Silvibacterium dinghuense: one gene and its partner. The protein of the gene in region 2 interacts with the protein of the main gene of each other region in a pairwise test. Links are inferred from orthologs where the notes say so. Each region holds a gene or a part of one and is shown on either strand. Other genes may lie near its edges. The genes, in order: leuS and ligA.

The links.
Region 1: the proteins of ligA (region 2) and leuS interact in binary tests that used the Escherichia coli proteins (3 or more experiments, as listed by UniProt). The link is inferred for Silvibacterium dinghuense from one-to-one orthologs.

Annotation. Positions count from the first base shown.
Region 1 is NZ_SDMK01000001.1:1,318,668-1,322,197, reverse strand. Bases 203-3,417 are described here. They hold leuS (leucine--tRNA ligase), read right to left. Parts: upstream 3,037-3,417; coding sequence 403-3,036; downstream 203-402. Other genes in these bases: ESZ00_RS05190 (hypothetical protein), read right to left, coding at 3,335-3,417. In the rest of the region: more of ESZ00_RS05190, read right to left, coding at 3,418-3,530.
Region 2 is NZ_SDMK01000001.1:2,148,436-2,151,646, forward strand. Bases 249-3,144 are described here. They hold ligA (NAD-dependent DNA ligase LigA), read left to right. Parts: upstream 249-629; coding sequence 630-2,660; downstream 2,661-3,144. Other genes in these bases: ESZ00_RS08460 (hypothetical protein), read right to left, coding at 309-512; ESZ00_RS08470 (VWA domain-containing protein), read right to left, coding at 2,735-3,144. Also shown: ESZ00_RS08455 (metal-dependent hydrolase), read right to left, coding at 1-2; more of ESZ00_RS08470, read right to left, coding at 3,145-3,211. UniProt on the Escherichia coli protein: DNA ligase that catalyzes the formation of phosphodiester linkages between 5'-phosphoryl and 3'-hydroxyl groups in double-stranded DNA using NAD as a coenzyme and as the energy source for the reaction.

The DNA of each region.
Region 1 (3,530 bases), 830 kb from region 2 along the record:
TTTCTTATCCTGCAAACCCACATCTCAAACAGAACGAGAGGTGGGCATCCGGGCTTCTTATCTGAAATAACTTTGCGATCTTCGCGGAACTTGGCGTTCTTCGCGCGAACCGGGGATACGTGTAGAGGTTCGGAAACGCTCGATCACGGCTCACTTCAAGGGTTTTCGGAGACCCACCCATGACCGACTGCGCGTCATGGGTGGGGCACCCGGATTTTACTTGCCCCACTCACGCCAGAACCAGACTTGCATGGGCCACCGTTGCGTCCTGCAAGCCCACGTCTCAACATCGAGACGTGGGGCACCCGCATCTTCGCTTGCGGAGGGAACTGCAGGTCCCTCCGCTTCGGTCGGGATGACACCATGCGGGAGGGGTGAGGGAACTACACCCTGCACCCTTGCTTACTTAACGACCAGGTTCACCATCTTATTGGGAACGATGATGACCTTGGCTACCGTGCGTCCGGCGAGCGAGGCCTGCACCTTTTCATCGGCCAGGGCGACATCGCGCAGGGTTTCCTGCGAGGCTCCGGCGGCTACGCGGATCACCGAGCGCAGCTTGCCGTTGATCTGGACGGGGATCTCGGCTTCATCTTCGCGGGCCAGCGCTTCGTCGTACTTAGGCCAGCTCACGCGCAGGATCGCTCCGCTCTCGCCCAGCTGCTCCCAGAGCTCGCAGGCGAGATAAGGGGCGAAGGGCGCGAGCAGCAGGACCAGCTTTTCGAGCGCGTCGCGAAGCACGGCATCGGACACTTCGCCTGCGGCAATCGCCGGTTCGGCTGCGTAGAGGGCGTTGACCAGCTCCATGATGGCGGCGATGCAGGTGTTGAAGTGCCAGCGGCCGGCGAAGTCCTCGGTGATCTTGCGAATGGTCTGGTGCAGCTTGCGCTGGATGGCCTGCGCGGCGGGCGTGGTGGCCGTTGCGTCGCCTCCGCGGGCGGCGCGGGCGCGCTCGGCATACTGCATCACCAGGCGATAGACGCGGCCCAGGAAGCGGCTGACGCCGGCTACGCCGTTCTCCTGCCAGTCGAGATCGCGGTCGGGAGGCGCGGCGAAGAGCGCGTAGGCGCGCGTGGCATCGGCGCCGTAGCGGCCGATCATCTCGTCGGGCGAGATGACGTTGCCCTTGGACTTCGACATCTTCGCGCCGTCCTTGATGACCATGCCCTGGGTGAAGAGTCGCTCGGCGGGCTCGCTGTTTTTGATGAGGCCGAGGTCGCGCATCACTTTGGTCCAGAAGCGCGAGTAGATCAGGTGCAGGATGGCGTGCTCGACGCCGCCGATGTACTGGTCGATGGGAAACCAGTAGTCGACCGCGTTCGAATCGAAGGGCGCTGTCGCGTCCTTCGCGCTGGTGTAGCGGTAGAAGTACCAGCTCGAGTCGACGAAGGTGTCCATGGTGTCGGTCTCGCGCCGGGCCGGGCCGCCGCACTTCGGGCAGGTGGTGTTCAGGAACTCGGGTACGTGGCTGAGCGGCGAGCCGTTCTGCTGGGTGATGGCGATGTTCTCGGGCAGCAGCACGGGGAGCTGATCGTCAGGAACAGGAACAATCCCGTCCTTCGCGCAGTAGATCATCGGGATGGGCGTGCCCCAGTAGCGCTGGCGGCTGACGCCCCAGTCCTTGAGGCGGAAGGTGACCTTGGCGCGGCCGAATCCATGCTCGTCGGCGAAGGCGGCCATCTTGTGCTGCGCTTCTTCGTTGCCCAGGGTGTTGAACTCGCCGGAGTTGATGAGCAGGCTGTCCTCGGCGGTGTAGGGGAGCATGGGCTCCTCTTCTTTGCCGGTGCTCGGATCAGTCACCCGGCGCGGCAGGATGACGATGCGGACTTCGAGGCCGTACTTCTGCGCGAACTCGTAATCGCGCTCGTCGTGCGCGGGCACGGACATGATGGCGCCGGTGCCGTAGTCGGCCAGGATGTAGTTGGCTACCCAGATGGGCAGGCGCTCGCCGCTGAAGGGGTTCACCGCGTAGTGGCCGGTGAAGACGCCGTGCTTCTCGATATTGCCGATGTCGCCGACCTCGCGGGCCAGCGCCTGCTGCGCGATGAGGTTCTCGACCGACGCGGCGAGCTCGGCGTCCGCGGCGGCGAACTGCTTCGCAACCGGGTGCTCGGGCGCGAGCTGTACGCTGGTGGCGCCGTAGATGGTGTCGATGCGCGTGGTGAAGACGGTGATTTTTTCCTGGAGCAGCTTCACGCCTTCGAGCGCAGGCAGCACGGACGTGCCTTTGCGCGGTTCATCACCGGGCGCGCTCGATGCGTCCTCGATGCCGAACTCGACCTCCGCGCCTTCGCTGCGGCCGATCCAGTTGCGCTGCATGGTGCGCACCTTCTCGGGCCAGCCTTCGAGCTGGTCGAGGCCGTCGACGAGCTCCTGCGCGTAGTTGGTGATGCGGAAGAACCACTGCTCGAGGTCGCGCTGCTCGACCAGCTGGTCCTCGTGCCGCCAGCAATAGCCGTTGATGACCTGCTCATTGGCGAGCACCGTCGCGCACTGCGGGCACCAGTTCACCTTGCTCTGCTTGCGATAGGCCAGGCCCTTCTCATACATGCGCAGGAAGAACCACTGGTTCCAGCGATAGTAATCGGGCAGGCAGGTGGTGACTTCGTTCTGCCAGTCATAGCTCAGGCCGAGGCGCGCCATCTGCTCCTTCATGGCGGCGATGTTCGAGAGCGTCCACTCGCGCGGCGGGGTGTTGTTCTTGATGGCGGCGTTCTCGGCCGGCAGGCCGAAGGCGTCCCAGCCCATGGGATGCAGGACGTTGTAGCCGTTCATCCACTGGTAGCGGGCCAGCGCGTCGCCGATGGAGTAGTTGCGGACGTGGCCCATGTGCAGCTTGCCCGAAGGGTAGGGCAGCATCTCGAGCACGTAGTACTTGGGCTTGCCGCTGGCGGCGGGCTCAATGGCATAGAGTTCGGTATCTGCGGCCCAGCGCTCCTGCCAGCGAGGCTCGATCTCGGCAGGGTTATAGCGGGTTTCGCGGCTGGTTTCCTCCGCCTGGGGGGCGGTTTCCGGGGTGTTTCCGATGTCAGACATGTCAGGTCTGATTGTACTGCTGCGCGCAGGGCGAATCGCCTTCGGCCACTGCTCCCGCTGGTCGCAAATTGGGTCCTTTGTGGTGGAGACGAACCCGGGTGCCCCATCCAGGACGGCCTCATTGTCATGGGTGGGTCTCACAAGAATCCGAAAGAAAGCCACCAAACCGGGTGCCCCACATCTCGTTCCGTTCGAGATGTGGGTTCGCAGAATGAAGGATCGCGACCAAAGGGAGCGGAAGGCGAAGGCAAAAGACAGCACGAAGTGCCTCTAGCGTCTGAGCGGTGGACCGCCCAAACTACTCCGGGCACGAAACCGGGTGGAGCACCTCGGTCTTGATCTCGTAATCCGCGGGCGGCTGAAACAGAGCCGGATCCGGATCGCCGAGCTTCAAATTGGTGACCTCCCGGGTCGAGGTTCCGGAGCGTGGGTCTTCGGTGACGGATTTGAGGGGCAGGTTAAGGTTCTTCGCCGTCCAGCTCTCCGTATGAATG
Region 2 (3,211 bases):
ATGGAGGAAGAGTAGCAAGTGGACTGGCCGTCCAGGCCTTTCGCCTTCGGTTGCTTCGCGCAGGGCGAATAGCCTTTGGCCTCCGCTCTCGTTGGTCGCGCTCCGGGGCCAGCTTTCTCTGTAACGGCAAAAAAAGGGGTGCCCCGTCCAAGCTCCGCTTGGGCGGGAGGCAAAAACAGCAGGTCCCTCTATTACGCAAGACAAAGCCGTCTCGCTGCGGTCGAGATGACAATCTCTCTCTTCTCCAGGCGCGGGCTACGGCCTATATGCCGATAGCCCCTGATGGGCTCGGCGCGATTGCGGCAAGCCTATTTCTGCAACTTGAGAATGTTATGCGGATCGGAAATGCCCCTGAGCCGCTCTTTCTCCACCGTTTCAGCCAGCCTGTCGTGCAGCACACGCGCCCTGGGATGTAACGCGAGTGAACCGGTCATGCCGAGCCTGTCGGCAAGGACGATGCGCAGGCCATCGGCAAGATCGATCAGGAGTGCATCGCGTTCCTCGTCGGTCATCGGTTCGTCATCCTTTTCGTGTTGTCCGCATGGTATCGCAGGGATATCCCGCATGGCTTCCGCGCGATAGAAGGACGGCTTGCGCACCAGGATGGCTCCTCCGCTACCATCGTTGCTGTGACTGTTCAGAAAGAAATCGACAAGCTGCGGGAGACCATCCGCCACCACGAGTATCTGTACTACAGCCTTGATGCGCCGGAGATCTCCGATGCCGAGTATGACGCGCTGATGCGTGAGCTGGAGGCGCTCGAGGCGAAGCACCCCGAGCTGATTACCGCTGACTCGCCCACGCAGCGCGTCGGCGGAAAGCCGGCTGAGGGCTTTGCCAAGGTGGCGCACTCACGTCCCATGCTCTCGCTCAACAATGTGGTGAGCGAGGAAGAGCTTGCGGACTGGGACCGCCGCGTCCATGAGCTGGCGGGCGAGGGCGCAAAAATCGAGTATGTCTGCGAATACAAGCTCGACGGGCTCTCCATGGCGCTTCACTATCGCGAGGGCGCGGATGGCGCCTCGCATCTTGAGCGCGGTGTGACGCGCGGTGACGGCACAATCGGCGAAGACGTAACCGGCAACGTGCGCACCATCCGCTCCGTGCCGCTGTCCATTTCGAAGGCCAAGCGCGAGAAGGCCGGTCTGCCGCCCAACTTTGAAGTGCGTGGCGAGGTCGTCATGCCGTTCAAAGCTTTTCTGCGCATGAACGAAGAGCGCGAAGCTGCCGGCCTCACGCCTGCCGCCAATCCGCGCAACGCGGCCGCCGGAACCATCCGCACCCTTGAACCGAACATCGTTGCCCAGCGCCGCCTCGATTTTTACGGCTACTTCGCGCTGACGGAAGCAGGAGAAAGTCTCTTCGAGGAGCAATCGGAGGCGCTCGAAGCGCTTTCGACTGCAGGCTTCCGCGTAAATCCGCATCGCGAAGCCGTGAAGAACTTCGAAGGATTGATGCAGTTCGTCAACCGTGCCGAGGAAACGCGTGCCGATCTCGGGTACGAAATTGACGGCGTGGTCATCAAGATCGATTCAGCCGGCATCCAGCGCCGTCTCGGCTATACCGGCCGCGCGCCGCGCTGGGCCGTGGCGTATAAGTTCACGGCACGCGCCGCGATCACCAGGGTCGAAGCCATCCATGTGCAGGTGGGCCGCACCGGCAAGCTCACGCCCGTCGCATGGCTCACGCCGGTCGCGATCGGCGGAACGACGGTGAGCCGCGCCACGCTGCACAATGCCGATGAGATCGAGCGCCTCGGCCTGCTGGTCGGGGACTACGTCAAGGTGGAACGCGGCGGCGACGTGATTCCCAAGATCGTCGAAGTGGTCGAAGATGCGGAGCATCCGCGTGGAACGGAGAAATACAACTTCCCCACGCACTGCCCGGTCTGCGGCAGCGAGATCGTGAAGACCGAAGGCGAGGTCGACTATCGCTGCGTGAACGCCGATTGCCCGGCGCGGCTGGTCGAGAGCGTGCTGCACTTCGCGGCGCGCAAGGTCATGAACATCGAGGGTCTTGGCGATGTGCTGGTCGAGCAGCTCACCGCGCGCGGCCTGGTGAAGAGCATCGCCGACCTTTATTCGCTCACAGAGGAGCAACTGCTTTCGCTCGAACGCATCGGGCAGAAGACTGCCGATGCGTTGCTCGAGGAGATTGCGAAATCGAAGCAGGCCGGGCTGAGCCGCGTGCTTTTTGGCCTCGGCATCCGCTTCGTAGGCGAGCGCACGGCGCAGCTGCTGGCCGAAGAGTTCGGCTCGATGGATGCGCTGATGGAGGCTTCCTCCGAAGAGCTTGAGCGTGTGAATGAAGTGGGCCCGCGTGTCTCGCAGGCTATCCTCGAGTTCTTCGCCGAGGAAAAGAATCGCGCGCTCGTCGAGCGGTTGCGCGAGGCAGGGCTTGTCTTTACGGCGGAAAAGCGCAAGAAGACATCCGAGCTCGAGGGACTGACCTTTGTGCTCACAGGTACGTTGCCCACACTCAGCCGTGAAGATGCGAAGACGAAGATTGAAGCCGCAGGCGGCAAGGTCTCAGGATCGGTGAGTAAGAAGACGCACTATGTGGTCGCGGGTGAGGATGCCGGCTCGAAGCTCGAAAAGGCGCAACAGCTCGGGGTGAAGGTGATCGACGAGGCTGCGTTGCTGGAGATGTTGGGCGGCTGAAGAGCCAGCCATCGCTGCAAACAGCAAGAGCCGGGTGGGATACCCGGCTCTTGCTGTTTGCAGTGGCACTGCGATTATTTCGGCGCGAAGTATCCCTTGCGCACGCGGACCGAGTAACGGCGGTCGAGGCAGAAAAGGTAGATGGGGCGGAAAGCGCCATCGGCCTTGAAGTCGGCAGGCTTGTAGACCAGCGCATACTGGCTGCGCAGCTCGTCCTGGATGGCTTCGAAGCTGATCGGCATGTCCGAGATGTTCTTCGGGAAGAATGCCCGGCCGCCGGTCTCTTCGGCGATCTTCTGGAGCACGTCGTCGCCGCGGTCGCGGCTGGGGCTCACGTTGGTGCTGATGGCGTAGACGATGGTCTCCGCCCGCTGGCACTCTTTGATAGCGTCGTCGAGATAGGCGTGGCTCTGGTTATCGTCGCCGTCCGAGATGAGCACCATGGCCTTGCGGACCGGTTCCTGGCCGCGCGAGGCAAGCAGGCGGTCGCGGCAGGCCGAGTAGACCGCATCGAACAACGCAGTGCCGCCACCGGGGCGCAGCGAATCGAT